Linked DNA regions of Blastopirellula marina. The protein of the gene in region 1 interacts with the protein of each later gene in a pairwise test. Links are inferred from orthologs where the notes say so. Each region holds a gene or a part of one and is shown in the gene's direction. Other genes may lie near its edges. The genes, in order: leuS and ligA.

What was found.
Region 2: the proteins of leuS (region 1) and ligA interact in binary tests that used the Escherichia coli proteins (3 or more experiments, as listed by UniProt). The link is inferred for Blastopirellula marina from one-to-one orthologs.

Annotation. Positions count from the first base shown.
Region 1 is NZ_PUIA01000094.1:79,789-90,834, forward strand. Bases 2,137-5,512 are described here. They hold leuS (leucine--tRNA ligase), read left to right. Parts: upstream 2,137-2,477; coding sequence 2,478-5,312; downstream 5,313-5,512. Other genes in these bases: map (type I methionyl aminopeptidase), read right to left, coding at 2,137-2,156; C5Y96_RS26280 (inorganic diphosphatase), read left to right, coding at 5,482-5,512. Also shown: C5Y96_RS26265 (hypothetical protein), read right to left, coding at 1-1,259; more of map, read right to left, coding at 1,359-2,136; more of C5Y96_RS26280, read left to right, coding at 5,513-6,030; C5Y96_RS26285 (glucose-1-phosphate adenylyltransferase), read left to right, coding at 6,192-7,484; C5Y96_RS26290 (hypothetical protein), read right to left, coding at 7,538-7,981; C5Y96_RS28025 (hypothetical protein), read right to left, coding at 8,022-8,150; C5Y96_RS26295 (hypothetical protein), read right to left, coding at 8,213-8,641; C5Y96_RS26300 (zinc-ribbon domain-containing protein), read right to left, coding at 8,675-9,682; C5Y96_RS26305 (2-oxo acid dehydrogenase subunit E2), read right to left, coding at 9,870-11,046.
Region 2 is NZ_PUIA01000051.1:83,952-94,621, reverse strand. Bases 4,408-7,407 are described here. They hold ligA (NAD-dependent DNA ligase LigA), read left to right. Parts: upstream 4,408-4,896; coding sequence 4,897-6,918; downstream 6,919-7,407. Other genes in these bases: C5Y96_RS16550 (glycosyl transferase), read left to right, coding at 7,048-7,407; C5Y96_RS16560 (cupin domain-containing protein), read left to right, coding at 4,457-4,831. Also shown: C5Y96_RS16575 (ThiF family adenylyltransferase), read right to left, coding at 1-555; C5Y96_RS16570 (hypothetical protein), read right to left, coding at 552-1,433; excinuclease ABC subunit UvrA, read right to left, coding at 1,440-4,283; more of C5Y96_RS16550, read left to right, coding at 7,408-7,986; C5Y96_RS16545 (hypothetical protein), read right to left, coding at 8,139-8,399; C5Y96_RS16540 (hypothetical protein), read left to right, coding at 8,716-9,723; C5Y96_RS16535 (YdiY family protein), read left to right, coding at 9,977-10,670. UniProt on the Escherichia coli protein: DNA ligase that catalyzes the formation of phosphodiester linkages between 5'-phosphoryl and 3'-hydroxyl groups in double-stranded DNA using NAD as a coenzyme and as the energy source for the reaction.

The DNA of each region.
Region 1 (11,046 bases):
CGGTGCGCTGTAAGGTGCTGCTTCGTGTATTGGTCTAGCGGAGAGATCTGCCCGTAAATACCTACCTGCATCCGGGCATATCGCCGCAAGTTCAGCCCTGGCGAAGGACTGACGAACTGAAGCACATTCCCCTGAGCATCGGTCAAGGCGAACGGCGGCGTGTATTGATTGGGATTCCGGGTCGACGAGGCCCGCGTGATGACTGGCATCAACCACCCTTTACCATCGTATCGCGGGTCAAAACCGTCTTCTTTAAACGAAGCAGCTGGGTCGCTGGAGGGCTCGACTTCTCCGAGCTTTTCGTCGCTGACCAGCGGTGTTTTTAGCGGAATGGATGCCGCCGAAATCGCTTCCTTGGTCGCCAGCTTACGCTCGTAGAGCTCGTTGAACTGCTCGATTTTCTCCAGTAGCAACCGGGCCTTACCCCGCTCTAGTGGCGTTTCCCCTTCCACGATTAGCCGCTTGGCTTGATCCTTAAGTGGCTTGAAATTCCACTCGTCGACCGGCTTGATGCACTCGCGGCTAACGTGCAGTTCGAGCTCGATCAGGTTCAAACTAGTGCCGGGCCCAATTTCGTCGAGTGGTTGTAGTTCACCAGTGATGTTCGCACCCGGCCGATCGGCCTCTTCATCGAAGGAAACAGGTCGAACTGCGCTCAGCTTCTCCTCGTTCGCTGTCCAGAACTTGTCATCCTGCAACGTCTGAGCCATGGCAGCCGAGTCAACGGTCGGTCCCTGAGGACGCGGCTGAATACCGATCGCTTCAACAAAATGCTTGTTGATCCAGCGGAATTCGCCGGCCGGGGGCGCGATACGATAGAATGCTTCCTTCTTGCCGGTCTGGGGGTCGCGAAGCTCCACGATCCCCAGCACTTCCAGCGGTTCGTCCTGGTCAAGCTTGACGTGCGTGATGTGGTGTTGGTCGCTGATTTGGCTACCGACGAAAGCAGGTGCTTCCGCCGTGCGAACATGGGCAATCCGGCGGTCATCGCCATACGAAAGATCTTCGGCCCGCACCAGGCTGAATTCATTTTCGGTCGGGCGAATGGCCAGCCAACCTCCGACATCTTCACGGTAGACATCCACGACCGTGTTCTTTTCCAGGTAGGCAGTGGGATAGTAGTTCTGCCCCGGGCCGCTACGGGTGAAGACCTGGGCGGTAGTGATACGTCCCTTGTAAGGTTCACTTGCCAATGCGGTCGCAGCGCACGGCAAAATGCCAGCAAGCATCAGCAAGCAAAGTGGTCGAAAACAGAACATAGCCGGGTCCCTCAGGCAAGAACTTGAGTCATTACCCGAGGAAATACCAAAAAAACGCGGTTGCCGGCAAGATTGATTTCAGTGCTATCGCGACCGGGTTTAGAACTTATGTCCCTTCTGAGGACCATCTTTCGTCATCGAAAGGATCTCGGGGCCGTTCTCGGTCATAAGAATCGTGTGCTCGAACTGGGCACTCAAGCTGCGATCGCGCGTGCGGACCGTCCAACCATCGGTCGGATCGAGTTGGGTTGCGGCACCTCCGATGTTGATCATCGGTTCAATCGTGAAGCAGACACCTGGCAGCAGGCGAACCGAGTGGGCAGCACGTGTCGGCACATGAGGAATCGAAGGATCTTGATGGAATCGTCGACCTAAGCCGTGCCCGACAAACTCCTCGACCACGCCAAAGTTGTATTTCTTAGCCTCTTCGACAATCACCCGGCCAATTTCCGAAACGCGGCACTCGGGGTAGATCGCATCAATGGCCAGGTACAAGCAGTCAAACGCACACTGGGTAACCTGCTTGGCTTCTGGGGTCACTTCACCAATCAAGAAGGTTTCCGATTGATCGCCGTGCCATCCGTCGACGATCGACGTCAGGTCGACGTTAACGATATCCCCTTCTTTCAGCTCGTACTTGTCTGGAATCCCATGGCAAATGACTTCATTGATGCTAGTACAGCAGCTTTTCGGGAAGCCTTGGTAATTCAAACAGGCCGGCGTGTGTCCATGATCGAGTGTGTACTCGTGCACCATTCGATCAATGGCCTCGGTCGTGATGCCAGCTTTGACATGAGGGCGCACGAAGTCCATCAGTTGCGCGTTGAACTGACAGGCAACTCGCATCGCGTCGCGTTCGGAATCAACCAGCTGAAGATGACGTCGTCCGTGAAGCATAAGGATTCAGGGGTTCGTGTTGGGGGGTCGTAATTTTGGGAAACCAGCAGTCTACCAGGGTAATCGTCTTGGCAACATGCAATTCTCGCGAAATCCTGGCACAGATTTTATCTACGAGGTCGCTATTGCGCGAACGTTCCGGAGAACCAATGGGGTCCTTGAATTGTCAGTTTTCGTGTGGACCATTAGAATCGTTACCTTCGCGAGACTGTGGGAAAGCCCTATGTAACAACATTTTGCGGCGATCCCACCCCAATCGACCCAAATTTCGAGCAGACCAAGCTGCGGGATCACCGCAAATTAGACAACTGGATATCACCCATGCCTCGCTACAATCCGGCCCAGATCGAACCCAAATGGCAAAAGTACTGGGACGAGAATCAAACTTTCCGCACGCCTGATCTCCCCAGCGGCGAGAAGCTTTACGTCTTGGATATGTTTCCCTATCCAAGTGGTGCCGGCCTCCATGTAGGGCATCCCGAAGGTTACACGGCAACCGATATCGTCTGCCGCTTTGCTCGCATGAACGGAAAAAGCGTCTTGCACCCGATGGGCTTCGACTCGTTCGGGCTTCCGGCGGAAGAATACGCGATCAAGCATAACGTCCATCCTCGCGAAACGACCGAAAAGAATATCGGCGAATTCATCCGCCAGTTGAAGATGCTTGGCTTCAGCTATGACTGGCAGCGTCAGATCGCCACGACCGACGTCGACTATTTCCTTTGGACGCAGTGGATTTTCCTCGTTCTCTTCGACACGTGGTACGACCACGACGCCGGCAAAGGCCGCCCAATTGCCGAGCTTCCGATCCCCGACGACGTGAAAGCCGAAGGGGACGAAGCCGTCCGCGATTACCAGGACGAACATCGTCTGGCTTACGTTAGCGAGGCCCCAGTCAACTGGTGCCCCGAGCTTGGCACCGTGCTTGCCAACGAAGAAGTGATCGACGGCAAGAGCGAACGCGGCGGCCATCCCGTGCAGCGGCTGCCCCTCCGCCAGTGGATGCTTCGCATTACGGCCTACGCTCAGCGATTGGAAAGCGATCTCGAATCACTCGACTGGTCAGAAAGCATCAAGCAGCTTCAGCGAAATTGGATTGGCCGTAGCGCTGGTGCGGAAGTCGACTTCTTCCTCGGCACTGCCCAGCAGTACACTCCGTGGGAGATCGAGCGTAAGAAGCTCGGCTACCCTCGCAAACCAGGCACCGACGTGCTTCGCGTTTACACGACGCGTCCCGATACGCTTTTCGGGGCCACCTACATGGTCATCGCCCCGGAACATCCGCTTGTCGATCAACTGACCACCGCTGAGCAGTCCGACGCCGTGAAGAAGTACTGCCAGGCAGCCGCGTTCAAGTCCGACTTGGAACGCACCGAGCTTGCCAAAGACAAGACCGGCGTCTTCTCTGGATCGTATGCCATCAATCCGGTTACCGGTCAGCCCGTGCCGATCTGGATCGCCGACTACGTCCTAGCCAGCTACGGCACCGGGGCCATCATGGCCGTGCCGGCGCATGATGATCGCGACTTCGAGTTCGCTCAGAAGTTCAACATCCCGGTGATTGCCGTTGTCGACCCAGGCGACAAGTCCGACATCGACCGCGACGCGGTCCTTGCCGGCAAGGCCTGTGCGACCTTCGATGGTGTAGCGATCAATTCCGGCAAATACAACGGCATGAAGACCGCCGAGGTGAAGGCGCAGATCGCTCTCGACCTCGAACAGAACGGCCTCGGCCGCGAAGCGACCAACTTCAAGCTTCGCGACTGGCTCTTCAGTCGCCAGCGTTTCTGGGGCGAGCCTTTCCCGATCCTCAAAGAGCTGGATGCCAACGGCGAACCTACCGGCAAGATCCGCGCCGTACCGGTCGATCAGCTTCCGGTCGACTTGCCGCAGATCGAAGATTACAAGCCAATCGGGCGTCCGGAACCGCCGCTTGAAAAAGCGGACGAGTCGTGGCTTTACCCGGTCATCGACGGCGTGAAGTACAAGCGTGAAACGAACACCATGCCGCAGTGGGCTGGCTCGTGCTGGTACTACCTTCGCTTCATCGATCCGAAGAACGACCAGGTCTTCGTCGATCCAGAGAAAGAAAAGGCCTGGATGCCGATCGATTTGTACATCGGTGGTGCCGAACACGCCGTGCTTCACCTTTTGTATTCTCGCTTCTGGCACAAGGTGCTTTACGACCGCGGTTACGTTTCGACACCGGAACCCTTCCAGAAACTCGTCAACCAAGGGATGATCTTGGGCGAGATCGAATACATGGGCTTCCAAACGGAGGATGGTTCGTGGATCGCTAGTAACCTCGTGAAGAAGCAGGAAGACGGTTCGCTCGTCGATGACAAGGGGAACGCGGTCAAGTCGGTTGCACTTGCCGAGGGGGATGTCTTTAAGAAGGGGGACGGCTTTGTCCTAGCCGCTAACAACGACATCCGTATCGACTCGCGTGCCCACAAAATGTCGAAGAGCCGCGGCAATGTCGTGAACCCGGATGACGTCGTGCGTGATTTTGGTGCCGATAGTCTTCGCCTTTACGAAATGTTCATGGGCCCGCTTGAAGCGACCAAGCCATGGGCAATGGATGGTGTGAAGGGGGTTCGTGGGTTCCTCGATCGAGCGTGGCGTATGCTCATCGATCACAACGCCGAAGAGGTGGTCCTCAACGCGGCCATTCAAGACGTCGAGCCGACCGAAGAGCAGAACAAGATACTCCATCGTACGCTCAAAAGCGTCACGCATGACCTCAACAACATCAGCTTCAACACGGCCATTGCCCGCTTGATGGAGTTCACCAACTTCTTCACCAAGGAGTCGACGCGGCCCAAGAAAGCGATGGAGTGGTTCGCCCTCATGCTTTCGCCGTTGGCACCTCACTTAGCAGAAGAATTCTGGCAATTACTTGGCCACGGTAACACATTGGCTTATGAGCCATGGCCACAGTTCGTCGAGTCGTATACCAAGGACAACGAGGTCGAAGTCCCCGTACAGATTATGGGTAAAGTTCGCGGCCGTATCACGGTTCCAGCCGACATTAAGAAGGATGATCTTGAAGCTCTTGCAAAGGCCGACGCTCGCGTTCTGGAACTTCTCGAGGGAAAACAAATCGTGAAAACGATCGTCGTTCCGGGTCGTCTTGTAAATTTCGTCGTGAAATGAACTTAGCATCGTTCACTGCGGTTGACGCGAAGCAACTTACGACGGATGCTTACAAGCAATGATTTGCTTCCGTTAGACTATGCCTAACAGAGAAGCCGGACCGAATATGGCAATTTGGTAAACCTATTGGAATCAGAAAAATTCTGATTCTTGAGGAAGATTCGCATCTATGACGCACGCTTGGCACGACGTGACCCCCGGTGAAGACATCCCAAGGGAATTCTGTGCGGTCATTGAGATCCCGACAGGGTCCAGCATCAAGTACGAGTTGGACAAAGACACGGGCCTTTTGCGAATGGACCGTATGCTGTATTCGGCCGTTCACTATCCGGCCAACTACGGATTTGTGCCGCAAACACTGGCCGAAGACGACGACCCGCTCGATGTGCTGGTTTTGTGCCAGGAACCGGTTGCCCCTTTGACGCTGATCACCGCCCGGGCTGTGGGCCTGATGACGATGGTCGATAGCGGCAAACTCGATCATAAGATTATCGCCGTCGCTGTGACCGATCCGGAATATTCTTCCTACAATGAAGCGATTGATCTGCCTATTCATCGCCGAAACATGTTGCGGCGCTTCTTCCAAGACTACAAGATGTTGGAAGGGAAATCGGTTGAGGTCGACGAGATCCTGCCATCGGAATTGGCTCTGCCGATCATCAACGAAGCCCTGGAACGCTATAGCGAACAGCGTCGCCGCGGATTTTATCGAAAGTAAGCGTCGTATCCTTTGCGGCGCAATAATTGCATAAAGTTGCGCGAATATTGGGTGGGGCGGATACGCATTGGCTTGCGTACTCGCGACGTAAACCGTTATCGTTCGAACGCCACCGACTAAAACATCCCCAATGCTTTTCTTCCATGGAGAGAAGGTGACCTATGCGTAATGTCATCTGCCTGGTGCTGGGCGGAGGCCGTGGAACGCGGCTGTACCCGTTGACCAAATACCGCTCGAAACCAGCCGTGCCGCTGGCGGGCAAGTACCGCTTGATCGATATCCCCCTCTCCAACTGCTTGAACAGCCAGATGAACCGCATCTATGTGCTGACGCAGTTCATGTCGGTCAGTTTGCACCGCCACATCCGCCAAACCTACCGCTTCGACCACTTCAATGGTGGTTTTGTCGAACTGTTGGCCGCTCAGCAGACTGCCAGCGAAGGTTCAGACTGGTACCAAGGCACCGCCGACGCGGTTCGCAAGAATCTGCGATACATCCAGCAGCACGGCATCGATTATGTCCTGATTCTCTCAGGCGATCAGTTGTACCGCATGGACTATCGCGAGATGCTCGACTCGCACATCGAATCAGGTGCCGACGTCTCGATCGCCGGTTTGCCGGTTCACTCGAAGGACGCCAGCGGTTTGGGCATCATGAAGATCGACGAGACCGGTCGTGTGAACGGCTTCGTCGAAAAGCCCAAGACCCCCGAAGAACTGGCCCACGTGCGAACCGATCCAGCCTGGATCGATGCCCGTGGCATTCAGTCCAACGGTCGTGACTGCCTGGCGAGCATGGGTAACTACCTGTTCAACCGCGACACACTGGTTGAACTGTTGGAAAAGACCGACTACCAGGACTTCGGTAAAGAGATCTTCCCGGCAGCGATTCGTGCGAAAAAAGTGCAGATGCACATGTTCGACAGCTACTGGGAAGACATCGGTACGATCAAAGCGTTCTACGAATCGAACCTCGCCACGCTGGCCCCGACGCCTCCGTTCGAGTTTGTCGAAGAAGACGCGCCGATCTTCACCCGTGCTCGCTTCCTGCCACCAACGATGGTCATGGAAAGCATGATCACCAATAGCATGATCGCTGACGGCTGCCAGATCGGCAAAGGCTGCACGATCAAGAACAGCGTGATTGGCCTGCGTAGCGTGATCGAAGAAAACGTCACCATCGAAGACTCGGTGCTGATGGGCTGCGACTACTACGCGACTCGCATGGAAACCGAAGCCGATGAATCGTGCGGCCGACCTCGCATGAAGATCGGTTCCGGCAGTGTCATCAAGGGAGCCATCGTCGACAAGAATTGCCACATCGGCAATAACGTCCGCGTGGTGAAAACCGACAACCTGGAAGACAAGGAATACCCGGAAGGGGTCACCATCGTCGACGGCATTCCTTGCATCGAAAAAGGTGCCTGCCTACCCGATGGCTGGACGCTGACCTAGACGAAGCGTCCTCTGACAAGATCTCTAATCCCCTCTCCCACGCAGGGAGAGGGTTACCGTGAGAGATTCTCCGCGTCCCCACTCTCGTTCAGTAATGTTTCTACCTTGGTGCGATTAATCTGAATCGCGCCCAGCATGGCCAATGGCAACGCCACGAAGTTCGCTACTTCAAACCATATCGGATACGGCAGCATCCATTGGTTAAATCCTACTGCGATCAAAAGTAGCGATCCGACTAGTAGCGACGCCACCAGGCCGCCGATCTTTCGCGAGACCCATGTACTGCTAAATAAAATCAGCGCCCACATCGGCACAACCACAGCCAGTACCCAGCCAGGGTACTTTTCGACGTGCGCGCAGATTTCCTCTTCCGTCCCCTCAAAACCTTCGGGAAACGGATGCACTACTGCGCTGAATAGCTCGACACCAATGACCAAGACAAACGCAAGTGCCAGGCCTGCGATAACACCAATCACCACGCGTAGAAACATTATCATCGAAGCCCTCTTTCCCTTCTAAATATCTAACAGTCGGCCACTACATTTCCACAACGCCGTCCGGCAACTGATCGCGAATCAGGTTTAACTTGACACCATACTTCTGCAAGGCTTTCACACCGGCGAGTACCATGAAAATCCACCCATCGAGTCGATCGCTTCTCTTCATATCTCCACTGCATGCGGATGTGGCGGTTCTCTTCCTGTTGCGACCAGGCCTTACTATCAACGCTATGCTGGCGGGGCGTCGCCCGGGAAGGAATGAGATTTCGCCCAAGCCTCCAGCGAGCGCATGTACTTTCGCCTCGGCCAAAATACTTCCGTCCGTAGTAGCGAAAGAACGACAATCGCCAAGTCCGTGTGTGCCTGCTGCTGGAAGTGATACGCGTCAATCAACTGAGCCAGGATGTGTAGGCCAAGTTTTTGGCAACGTTCACGCTCATCCTTCAAGAGTTGCAGCAACTGCTCGTCGGTCGGACGGCAAGCAGCGATGAGGCAGGCCGCGTCCTGGGGCCACAACTGATAAGCGTGGAATGCCTGAACCAGATGCGACACCAACGCGGTCGCATCTTGAATCGCGAGCTTCTCAATCAGCAGGACTTGCTGACTGAGAAATTGCGGGGCTTCGATCACACTCTGAACGAGCTGACTAGCATTCATAGGCTGGCCCTACCCGCTTTGCTATCGGAACCGTCAGGGAATCGTGATCGTCTTCATACGGATTCGCCGCTCACCTACGAGTACTTTGTCCACCTCGCCAAAGGTGATCTTCGAAGCCAGTTCGTTCAGATCGCCGTCGTATGGAAACAAGAAGACATAGCTATCAACATTGGGATCGAAGAAGCTGGAATAAGACATGTTGATCATAAGAGGGCCCAAAACTTTCCCAATCTCTTTGGTCTGATCGACACTGATCTTCTTGTGCTCTAAGCGTACGAGCTTATCCCCATAATCCTTCTCTAACTGCTTTCTAAAATCCTCACCGGATGGTCTACGACTGGGTCCCCAATTAGGCATCATGCCTGGTGGCGGTGGATTCGTCCGCCCCAAGGAGGGCTCATTGCGTTGATTCGGGGTCGATCCACCGAATGGCGGGCTTGGGTTCGGACCATCAGCCGGTGGCACATAAATCCCTTCATCGTTCGCCCCGCCTTGACTACGCGGCGGCGCGAACGCCCCCTCGCTTCTTGCCCCGCCTTGGTTTTGCGGTGGCCCAAATCCTCGATCGTTCCAAGGTGCCCCTGGGCCACGCGGACCGCCCGCTACATTGTTGCCGGGGGACGACCCCTGGCCTGAGCCGGGCGAGGCAAAAACTGTCGAGAACGCAATGATGACCACAACCGAAACGCCGACCACTCGCGCCGATCCAAGCAGAATAGGTATAAGGTCGAAGCCCCCAGGCGAGTTGCTCTTTTGCTTGGCAGGCAATGCTCCTAGCGAAGGCGCTGACGTGGCTGATTCCGAACTCGGAAAGTCGCCAAACAGATCACCCCCACCGAAAGAATCTCCTCCAAACGGATCATCTGCCGCGCTGCTGGGTATCAGAGACAGGTCATCCTCCGGAGGTGGAGTGGCCCCCTGAATCTCTGCAACGAACTTCTGCGAGCACTTCTTACACGTGACTCGCCGCCCGGCAAGTTTGTCGTCGGCAACGGGATACTTGGTACTGCAATTCGGACAGACAATATGAAGCTTGGCCATGATCACCCATTCGCAAGATCGAGATTCAATCGACCTGGATTATAGCCACCAGAATTGGCCTGCTCCACTCCATCCTTTTGAGTGCCCCATAGAAGGTTACCCCAATTCCCAACGACGAAAAAGAAAGCCCCCTCGCAATCTGGTATCGCGAGGGGGCTTTTATACATTTCGAGAGTGGCTCGGATGACTAAGGAGCCATCAACAGCTTGCTGGGGTTCTCCAGCAGGCTCTTGACGTCGTTCAGGAATCGCTGGGCCGTGGCACCATCGACCAGGCGGTGATCGTACGACAGGCTCAGCGGCATCATCAGGCGAGCAACGATTTGGTCTTTCACAACGACCGGCATCTTTCGCGAGCGGCCAACCAACAGGATGGCAACTTCCGGGACATTGATGATTGGCGTGCTGTAAGTACCGCCGATAGCTCCCAGGTTGCTGATCGTGAAGGTCCCACCTTGGATGGCCGACATTTCAAACGTGTTGCCACGAATGTCGGAAGCCGTTTGCTGAAGGCTACGAGCGATGTCGGGAATCGACATGCGATCGGTGTTCTTCATATTCGGCACGAGCAGACCACGATCGGAATCGACGGCAATACCGACGTTCACGTAATCTTTGTAGATGACCTGTTCCTGTTCCATGTCGATCGAGGCGTTCAGTTCCGGATGCTCACGCAAAGCAACGGCAACGGCCTTGATCAAAAACGGCATAGTGGTCAGCTTGACACCAGCCTCGGCGTAGTCGTCTTTGCTTTGCTGACGCAGTTCTTCGAGGGCCGTGATGTCGGCGTCGTCGAAGTTGGTAACCCGCGGAGCAGTCGTCCAGCTCTTGCTCATCTGAGCAGCGGTGACCTTGCGGATCTTCTTCATCTTCTCGATGCGAACCGGACCGTACTTGTCCTGGTTGGCTTCGCCGGTGAGCGATGGCAAAGCGCCCGTCGCAGGGGCCGCGGAAGCCGCACCCGACTTGGCGGCCGATCCTCCTTGGTTCAAATCTCGAACGGTACGCAGAACGTCATCACGTTCGATGCGACCATTGGGACCCGAACCGGTAACGTTGCGCAGATCGACACCTACTTCGCGGGCAAAGCGACGCACGGCCGGCCCGGCTGGCACGCTGTCGTCGGCGCTAGGTGCTTCGGCAACTGGGGCTGGTGCCGGGGTAACTGGCTTGGGTGGTGCCACTGGCTTAGTAGGCTGAGGAGCCGCTTTAGGTTCTTCGCGAACCGGAGCTGGCTCGACGGCCTTAACCGGAGCCGGAGGGGCTTCTGGTTCAGGGGCCTTTTCTTCCTGAGGTGGTGCAGCGACAGGAGGTGCCGAAGAACCAGCGGAGCCGGCGGCTTCCAGGGTCACGATCGGCGCGTGA
Region 2 (10,670 bases), on another replicon or contig:
GCCTGGTGGTGGAGACTCCGGAACGACACATCGCAGGCAGGGCGTTTCCCCGGGAACGATGGTCATGGTCTGCCCTTCGGCACCAATGCAACCGCCGTAAACCCATGGAATACCAAGTTCCAGCGAGGCATCATTGAGCAGAAACCGAATCTCGAAGTTGTCTGTCCCATCGACAATGACATCCACTCCATCGCAAAGCTGGCGGATATTGCGATGGTCGACATCGGCAATCTCAGCTTCGATTCGAATGTCCGCGTTGGCTGCTTCCAGGTGGTTCTTTGCCGCGATTGCTTTAGGTAAGCGTTGGCGAACATCCTCTTCCGTATAAATGACTTGCCGCTGAAGGTTATTCCACTCGACGAAGTCGCGATCGACGATCCTTACGGTTCCCACGCCTGATCTGGCTAGGGTGTTTGCGATCACCGAACCGAGTGCCCCGAGACCAACAATCAACGCCGTCGACTGCGCGAGCTTCTCTTGCCCTTCTCGACCGAAGCGGGCATAGCTCATCTGACGAGCGTACCTGGCAAAAGGATCGCGATTCGGCTGGGTCATGAAGATGCTTTCGGAAGTAGCCAAAGGCCTGCGTAGTCGGCACCGTGGTCGAGATCGGCTTGGAATTGATCGCACAAGCCGCGAAGTTCTGCTGGTGAGCGATTCTCTGTATTACATTCTCGCATCGCAACGATGGGAAGTCGACGATTGGGGCTCCAGCCCAAAGAAAGTCGCGATTCGGATACGGCGATAAACTCTGCCCATTCCGGTACTTGTCGTGAGGCTTTCAAGAAAGTACCGAGCAGAACGTGCGAGTGTGCAGCATCGCGATAATCTTCGTCGCAGTTGTTTGGGAGAAGGATCATCGTCACGGATACATGGGCGCTAAGCCGGGAGATTTCGCTCGCCAAGTCATTCTTCTTAACTTGTGTCGCGTCGACGATCATTGCCGAACCGATTTTATCGGTTTGAGCTAAGGCTGCTGAACCAAGCGGCGGTACGATGGGCAATAGTCCATCTTGATATGGAGACTCCTTCATGAGATGCGTTTCTCTCGGCTGGAGTGCCGTTGCACGGGCAACCCAACGTCGATCTTCCCAGTAGAAGCTGTCGCCCTTGATTCGAATGTCTCGGAGACCAATCGTCGAAGACGTGCCGAATATGCCACGCATTTCATAGAGAGCAGGCGTGCGAGTAGACCATAGGACAGGTTCGAGTATGGTCGCCTTCCAGGCATCTTGTGCACCTAGCTTTGACGGAACGAACTGGAATTTCGTTGTCAGGGTCTTGCCACGCGAACTGAATGGACCTTCTAAGAAGGCACTGCTAGAAAACGTAATTCCATGTTGTTCGGGAAAGCACCAGATCTCGGCCTGGATAGTCGAGGTGCTTCCCTGAATCAGCATCTCGGCGTCTCCCTCAGTGATGCAGAAAGCCATGTCCGATCATGCTTTCAAGGTCTTCAGTGCTGCCGCCAAGTGCTTCCCGGTAATGGAATCGGGATTCGCAGCAATCTCTTCCGGCGTACCCATGGCGACCACATTGCCTCCCTCGTCGGCGGCACCCGGGCCCAGGTCAATGATATAGTCGGCGGCCATCATCACGTGGATGTTATGCTCGACGACGATCAGCGAATGGCCAATTTGCAGCAGGTTTTCAAAGCAATCCAATAGCTGCACGATGTCGGCAAAGTGTAGGCCGGTGGTTGGTTCATCCATCAGGAACAGCGTACGTGCCTTCTTGGTGGTCGCCAGATTACCGGCCAGTTTCAAACGTTGGGCTTCCCCGCTCGATAGCGTATTGGCCGGTTGGCCGAGACGAAGGTAATCGAGGCCCACTTCGTTGAGCAGGTTCAGCTTGCCTTGTACCTTGGGCTGACCGCGGAAGAAGACGAACGCCTCGCGAACGGTCATGTTCAGCACGTCGGCAATGCTTTTGCCACGGTAGGTAATTTCCAGGACTTCCTTCTTGTAGCGTTGCCCTTTGCATTCAGGACACTTGACGTAGACGTCGGCCATGAACTGCATGTCGATGGCGATGTGCCCGTCCCCGTTGCAACTCTCGCAGCGGCCACCTTGAACGTTGAAGCTGAAGTGGCTGGCCGTCAGGTTGCGAGTGCGGGCCTGCATGGTTCCGGCGAAGACGTTACGGATTTCGTCGAAGGCTTTGATGTAGGTGACCGGGTTCGACCGAGGCGAACGACCAATCGGTCCCTGGTCTACCAGTACGACGTCGTCGATCTGGCCGTCGCCGAAGACATCGTCATACGGCAGGCTCTGGATATTCTCTTTCTTTTTGCGGCGGCAAAGTGCCGGGTAAAGGGTTTGATCGACGAGTGAGCTCTTGCCTGCTCCAGAAACGCCAGTGACAACCGTTAGGACCCCCAGCGGAAACTCGACTTCCAGGTTCTTCAGGTTATTGCCGCAGGCTCCTTTCAGGCGAACTCTTCCATGCGTGGCCGTACGACGGTCTCGTTTGCGGACCACGCTGCGGTGGCCGGAGAGAAACTCGCCGGTAAGGCTGTCTTCGTCCCCTTCGATTTCGGAAGGAGACCCCTGGAACATGATCTCGCCCCCTCGCTCCCCTGCCCCGGGACCGAACTCGACAATCTGATCAGCGGCACGAATAAGCGTTTCTTCGTGCTCGACGACAACCACCGTATTGCCACGATTCCGCAGGTCGATAATCGCTTCATTGAGCCGCGTAATGTCGCTCGGATGAAGCCCGGCCGTTGGTTCGTCTAGCACGTACAGCATATTTACCAGGCTCGAGCCGAGCGTGCTGGTGAGCGTGACCCGTTGCGCTTCGCCACCACTCAAGGTTCGCAGCGAACGATCCAACGCAAGATAACCAAGCCCCACAATACACAAGTACTCTAAGCGAGCGAGTACTTGTGGCAGTACCTGGCGGCAAAGGGCGCTCTCATAGGTGCTGAGGTTCAATTGGCGGAAGTGCTCTAAAGCGTCCACGATTTTCATCGAGGAGATCTCCGCGATATTCTTCCCATTAACGCGAACGGCCAGGGCTTCCGGGCGAAGGCGAGTTCCTCGACATGATTCACACATGCGAAAGCTTCGCCAGCGGCTGAGGAAGACGCGCATGTGCATTTTGTACTTGCGGCGCTCGAGCCAGGCGAAAAAGCCCTTCAGACCGCCGAACTCGCGTTCAGGTACGCCTTCGATGATCAGGTTGATTTGGGCTTCGGTCAGATCGCGGTAAGGTGTATTGATGGGGATGTCATAGTCGGGAGCCAACGCGATAAGTTCTTCCAACTCGTGCTTGTAGGCAGGCGTATTCCAAGGGGCGATGGCACCTTCGGCAATCGACTTGCGACGATCAGGGACGATCAGGTCCATGTCCATGTCGATGATGTTGCCGAAGCCTTCGCACTCGGGACAGGCCCCCAGGGGGCTATTGAAGTTGAACAGCCGCGGGTCTGGTTCGATGAATTCCAGGTTGCATGCTTCGCAGCGAAGTTGGCTACTGTAGCGAAGGCTCTGCCAGGTCGTTCCATCGATTACGACGGCACTCCCCTGCCCTTTTAGTTCGCCTTCTTCCTGGGGCTGAAGCAGTATCTCACAGACCCCGTCGCCGTGTGCGAAGCCGGTTTCGAGCGATTCCCTCAAGCGTTCGATCTTGAGCGATTCGAGCGTCAGTCGGTCGACGACTACCGAGATCGTTTCGCCATACTCAAGCCGCTTGCTGAGGGCCTCGTCCTGTTCCGGGGTCAACGAAATGGTCTCGCCAGCCACGATGGCCCGGACGAAGCCGTCTTCGCGCAACTGCTCGATGACCCCTTCGCACTCATCACTTTCGCAAGCAACGGGAAACGCGACCATCATCCGGCCGCTTCCCCCTGCCCCGCAGATGTGATCGGCGACGCGCCCCGGGGTGTCTTTGGTAATTGGCTGATTGCAGCTGGGGCAGATAATATTTCCGATCTTGCTGAAAAGAAGCCGGAGATAATCGGTGGTTTCAGTTGCCGTGCCCACCGTAGACCGGCTGGAGCGGGTGTCGTTTACCTTGGTGACAGCCAGGGCCGGGGGGATATTGTCGATCCGATCCGCTTCGGGTTTTTCCAGCCGATCGAGAAATTGCCGCGTATAGGCAGAGAAGCTTTCGATATACCGGCGCTGTCCCTCGGCGTAGAGCGTATCGAGGGCCATACTCGTTTTCCCGCTTCCACTTACTCCACAGAAGACAATCAGCTGACGGTGCGGAATATCGAGATCGACCTTTTTCAGGTTATGAACTTCGACCCCTCGGGCCTCTATCTGCAGTGTCGACAAGGTTCGCCTTTCCTCTGGATGTGATCCATCATGGCAAATGGAATTTTCATGTTACCCAGAATGTTGTTGTCAGAATACCAGGGGGGGAGGACTGTCCACTTGTTCAGGCCCTGGGGGTGGGATAAGTTTTCTTTGTTCCGAGTATCCGTGTTCCTAGAGGGAGTGAATTGGAAATGAAGATTCAGAACATCGATCAAGGCGACGCCATGAAGGTCGAAATGGATGGTGTTTCCGGTTGTCAGGTTAAACAATTGATCAGTCAAAAAGATGGTGCCCCGCTGTTTGCCATGCGCCAGTTTGAAGTCGCCCCGGGAGGATACACGCCCCACCATCATCACCCGTACGAACACGAGGTTTACGTGATCGCTGGGGAAGGCGTGATCTTGGAAAACGACTCCCCCCGTCCGATCAAAGCTGGGGACGCTATTTTGGTCGAGCCGGACGAAGTTCATCAGTTCCGAAACACGGGCAGTTCTCCGCTGAAGTTCTTGTGCCTGGTTCCCAACGCGGCCAATAACGCCCAGTTTCCGCCTGAGTGTCAGGAATAGCTCTTAGGTCGTCGTTGCGGTTACTCCAGCCCTCGCTTCGTGGGAATGAAGAAGGAAATCTTTTCATGTCGGTTGAAACGGATATTCAAAAGCTACGTGACCAGATCCGCTACCACGATCGGAAGTATTACGTCGAAGCAAGTCCAGAGATTTCGGACCTTGATTACGATAAGCTGCTCAACAAGCTCAAGGATATCGAGTCGCAGCATCCCGAACTGATCACCCCTGATAGCCCGACGCAGCGGATTGGTGACGCTCCGGTTCCGTATCTGGAGCAACATGAACATCGCATTGCGATGCTTTCGATCGACAATACCTACAGCTTGGAAGAGCTGAAGAAATACGGCGAACGCATCAATAAGCTGCTGCCCGATGAAAAGATTGCCTGGGTGGTCGAACTCAAGATCGACGGTGTAGCGGTATCTATTCTGTACGAGAATGGTGTACTGACCCGGGCACTGACCCGAGGTAACGGAACGGTTGGGGACGATATCACGCATAATGTTCGCACGATCGCCGACGTGCCGCTTAAGTTGTCCGGCGATGACGTGCCACCGGTACTGGAAGTCCGGGGCGAAATCTACATGACCAACGCCGACCTGGTGAAGCTCAACGAGAAGCAAGCCGAAGCAGGCCTTCCAGCCTACAAAAATACCCGTAATGTGACGGCCGGGACGATTCGTTTGCTTGATCCACGCATCGCCGCAGAGCGAAACCTGCGGGTATTCTGTCATGGCGTCGGATACGTCGAGGGGCTTAAGGCAGCCTCGCATACCGAGTTCCTACAAGAGTTGAATTCGTACGGATTGCCTGCGACTCCGTTTGTTAAATCGTTTGTCGATTTCGAATCCGCTATCGAACACTGTCAGGAGTTGATTGAGTCGCTTCATGAGTTGGAATTCGAGGTAGATGGGCTCGTTCTGAAGGTCGACCGCTTCGAACAGCGTGAACGACTCGGCTCGACCTCCAAGAGCCCTCGCTGGCTGATCGCCTACAAGTTCGAGAAGTATGAAGCGACCACCAAGGTCAACAATATCGAGGTCCAGGTCGGCAAAACGGGGGCCATTACACCGGTGGCAATTTTGGAGCCGGTCGAGCTTGCCGAGACGACCGTTTCGCGGGCAAGCCTACACAACGCTGACGAGATCGAACGTAAAGATGTTCGTATCGGCGATGTCGTTGTCGTCGAGAAGGCAGGCAAAATCATTCCGCATATCGTTCGCACTGAAAAACACGAACGAAAGGAAGATCTTCCCCCCTTCCCTTTTCCAACTGAATGCCCTTCCTGCGGTACGCCTGTGGTTAAGGATGAGGGAGGCGTTTACATTCGCTGCCCCAACTGGCAAGGATGCCCGGCCCAGATCAAAGAACGCATTCGCTACTTTGCGACGCGAAATGCGATGGATATCGAAGGCCTGGGGGACAAGCTGGTCGACATGCTGGTCGACGAGAAGTTGGTGAAGACATACGGCGATTTGTATCGACTTACTTCGGATCAAATCGCCGCCCTGCCCCGCATGGGGAAGAAATCTGGCGACAAGCTTGTTGCCGCAGCCATGGAAAGTAAATCACGCGGACTTGGCCGCCTGCTGAACGCCCTTTCCATCCGCCATGTAGGTGCCCGAGGCGCAGAGCGTTTGGCCCTACACTTCGGGACGATCGACAAGTTGGTGGAAGCTTCGGAAGAAGAGATTGCGGAAATCGAAGACATTGGCGGCGTGATCGCCAAGAGTGTTCGTGAATTCTTCCACGGAGAATTCGGCAAGGAGACGATCGAAGATCTCAAAGGCGTCGGTGTTTCGATGGAAACTGCCAAGCGAGGTGAAGATGCCGGGCCGGCGGTTTTTGGAGGAATGACGTTCGTAGTGACAGGCACACTGGAGAAATTCACTCGAGACGAAATCGAAGAACTGATTCGAGCCCGAGGTGGGAAAGCGTCAGGAAGCGTTTCCCAGAAGACCAGCTACGTCGTTGCCGGCGACAAGGCGGGAAGCAAGCTCGAAAAAGCTCAGGCATTAGGTGTGACGGTTCTCAATGAGCAGCAGTTCGCCGATCTGCTAGAGGAAATGGACGCTGCGGCAAATTGATCGTCCGTGAACTGGGTTGGTTTCAAACCGATCGATTTGTTATCGTCACGCACAGTTTATGGAACAACAGTCGGTTCACAGGCAAGCACCGCCGTGAACTGAAATGCTAGCGTCGCAAGGATGCGTCAAATGCGCGTTTGTGGATTCACAATTCTGCGAGACGGTGTACGCTTCGGGTACCCGTTTGTGGAGAGTATTAAGTCGGTATTGCCACTGGTCGACCGGTTCGTCATTCAGGTCGGGGATTGTTCGGACAATTCGCTGGAAGTCTTGAAAGCAATCGGCGACCCGAAGATCGATATCGAAATCACGCCATGGGACCCTGAAATGCGGAAGGCCGGCGAAGTGTTGGCCTATCAGACCAACCTGGCGATGGACCGTTGCGATGGTGACTGGTTTTTCTATATCCAAGCGGACGAGGTGATCCACGAGGTCGATTACCCTGTCATTCGCAAGGCTATGCAAGACAATTGGCACAAGCCATGGGTCGACGGAATTCGCTTTCGGTATCTACACTTCCGGGGTGACTACAGCATTCGCGATCCGCTGGGTTACCGCCGCCAAGTGCGAATTGTGCGGAACGACCCTCAAATTCGTAGCGTTGGCGATGCCTGTGGTTTCGGAAAGAATGGACACCGATTGAATTCGAGCCTGATTAACGCCCGAGTCTTCCATTACGGGTATGTCCGTCCTCCTAAAGCCATGGCTGAGAAGGCTGCTCAATTCCAGCAGTTCTACGTCTTTGACAAGAAGGGAAAGCAGGTCCGGAACATCAAGGATCGACCCCTCGAAGAAGTCGGCGAATACATTTACGACATGCAATCGTGTGTTCCCTATAAGGGAACTCACCCTGCTCTGATGGCGGATCGTATTGCCGCAAAAGACTGGGAAACGCCCGAGTTTTCGCATGTCCCGCTTTGGCGCAACAAATTCTGGTGGCATGGTCGACTGAAGAAGGCCATTCCTCAACTGTTCAATCCCAAGCAGCCGCGAGTCGATCATACGGCGAAGAAGTCGGAGACAAACTCTGTTTCCGCCCAGCCAGAGTCCCAGGCGAGAGCAGCCTAAAGCTATTTGTTGCGATTTCAACGCAAACCGACATCGATATCGGTTTGCCGTTGATACTTGCAGAGCAACAGGTCAACAAAGTAAAGGCCATCTAATTCAGTTGAATCAGATGGCCTTTTTTGATTCGTGGTGGAGTGAACCGCCTGGTTCGACTACTTCGCGGATGGTTCGATGTCTTTCAGCGAACGTCCGAGACGCTTTCGGCTACCGGTCCGAGTGCTGGTGCTGCTGGAATTCGAGGCATTACTGATCTTCTGCGTCTTGGCATTTTGCAGGAAGCTCAGCATGTTGTTTTCAGAGCCTTCGGCTTCGGTTGGCATTCCGATTTCTTCCACGGCGTCTGAAACGCCCAGCAAGACAGCCGACTTGACTCCGTTACGCATCCATTCAAAGAAATTGAAGTTGTTGCTCATAATCCAAATACCTTTTCTTACCGCCCGAGACTTATGTGGGCGCGAAGGGTACCAGGATGGTTGTAGCGGGTCTAGGGCAAAACCTCGGCAACAATACAACACAACGCTTCAGCTTGAATGCTGTCAAAGATGCCTCTTCCAACGGAAAACGCACTAGTAATTCATTCGCTACAACCCGAACCGTCCTATATAAATTTAAACTGGGCAATCTGAAAAGACCTTCATGCTTGCATAAAGGGTGACGATAACCACTGCTATCGTACGGAAACGATTAGCAAATCTAGGATGAATGCTGGCCGCAGGAGGCAGGTGGACGATGAGCGACGGTTATCGCAACTTCGATGGGGAAGAGCACGCCTACGAACCTTATAGTTGGGGTTCTTTTGCGTTTGGGATCATATTAGGCGTGGTCCTGGTCTACGTCTTTGCCGTTCGGCCTTCGGAAGAACAGCTCCACGATCTCAACATTCGCGTCTCGCGTTTGGATCGCTCGGTCGAAAAACTTAGCAAAGCCGCAACCACGATCAGTGGCACGAATGATCTGTTGGCTTCATTGGAAGAACAGAAGCAACTGACGCAGCGCGTTAGCGCGGTCAACGATCAGCTGCTGGCTCAGTTTCAACGTCTAACGGCCATGGAACTTGCGATGCACGAGGCTGAGGTCACGCTCGATCGTATCTCGAGTCTCCATGATCGTGTTGCCAGTCAGTATCCTGCCGCGATTCAGGCAGAGCATGCGTTCAATCAGTCGGCCAATCTGCACTCGCAGCTGATCCTGGCCCAGGGGGATGTTCGCAAGGCAAAATTGACGCTGGCTGATCTGGTCAACTTGCAGGATCGACTCGTGTTGCAAGCACAGCAAGCGAAGCAGGCAGACCTGGTTTTGCAAAATGTTTTTGCGATGCAGCAAGAGTTGGTTGATGGGCAATCTCGCACGAAAAAAGCCCGTCAAGTTGCCAATGACATGATCCAGATTGAAGCCGACTTGATCTGCCAGATGGGAGATTCCCAATTTGCGGTTCAATCTTTGGAGCAACTTCTGACGATGCAGAAACAATTGAATCGCGCCGGACGCGATATGGAGGAAGCGCAGTCCACCGTGGGGGAGCTCCTCGCTCGACTTGGATCCCCGACGCCAGCTTCGTCTCCGTCCTCGCCAGTCAGTCCGTGGAAGGTGATTCAGAGCCTGACCAGCCAAGTGAGCCAGCAGCGATTGTTGCCGATGAACCAGTCGGAATTACAACGCCTTGCCCAGCACTTGACTCAGGGTGCACCCCCTGTTGTTGCCGACCTTGTCGCACCCAGTGCTGTGAAGGTCCGCTAAAGAGATGGATTCGACGATTGTGTCGATAGGCTCACCCAAAACAATTGCAGTTTGATACGGCGGCACGGAGGTCATAAGTCCTTGTACGCCAGCATTAAGAGCGTCCCTAGCTGCTTGCAGCTCGGGACGCTCTTTTTTTTGCACATGGCTCATTCATTGCGCTAACGATTGGTATTGGCAACAGGTCAGAATTTCTTTATACGACTCCTCTCGGTAATTGCCCACCTTGGAGTCCGACAAGGAAATTCCCCGAATGGGATGGATCTTTCCACATTCGATCTTAATTGTGTCCCTGATCTCGCTTACGACGCTAGCGTCGTATTCGCATGCTGCGGATAGCGAAGACTTCGATGGGATCGGACTTAGCTACTTCGAGCAGTCCTCTGTTGATAAATCAGACTCTGAATTCGTTCATTACCTGATGCCTGAGGATGATGTGCAGTCCTTTCTCACATCTGTCTTAGAGTTACCGCCTCTGCCAGAGTTGCCCAAGCCGAAGCCAGAAGAAGAGAAGCCTGTAGAGCCTACGCCAGAAGAGGTGGAAAAGCCGAAAGACGCCAAAAAGGATGAGAAGCCGAAGGAAGAGGAAGAAGATACATACGGCTACTTCGACTATGTTCCTTACGGCCAGTACTACCATGTCGACTACTGGTTCGGCAAAGCCAAGTGGAAGAACAGTGCTGAACTGGGCCTGAACGGTCAGACAGGTAATACAGAATCCAATAGTTTGCGTGTGGGTGCTAAGATCAAACGAGAAGGGGATGCGACTGTCTTTTCAGCGGATATCCGACACCTGCGTACGAGCGACAAAGATGGTCTGACGCAAAACAACGCCTATGTGAAACACAAGTTGGAGTGGCCGCTGAAGATTCACGAGAAATGGTCGTTGTTCGAAAAAACGGATGTCGAATACGATGAATTCAAAGCCTTTGACATGCGGTTGGTGT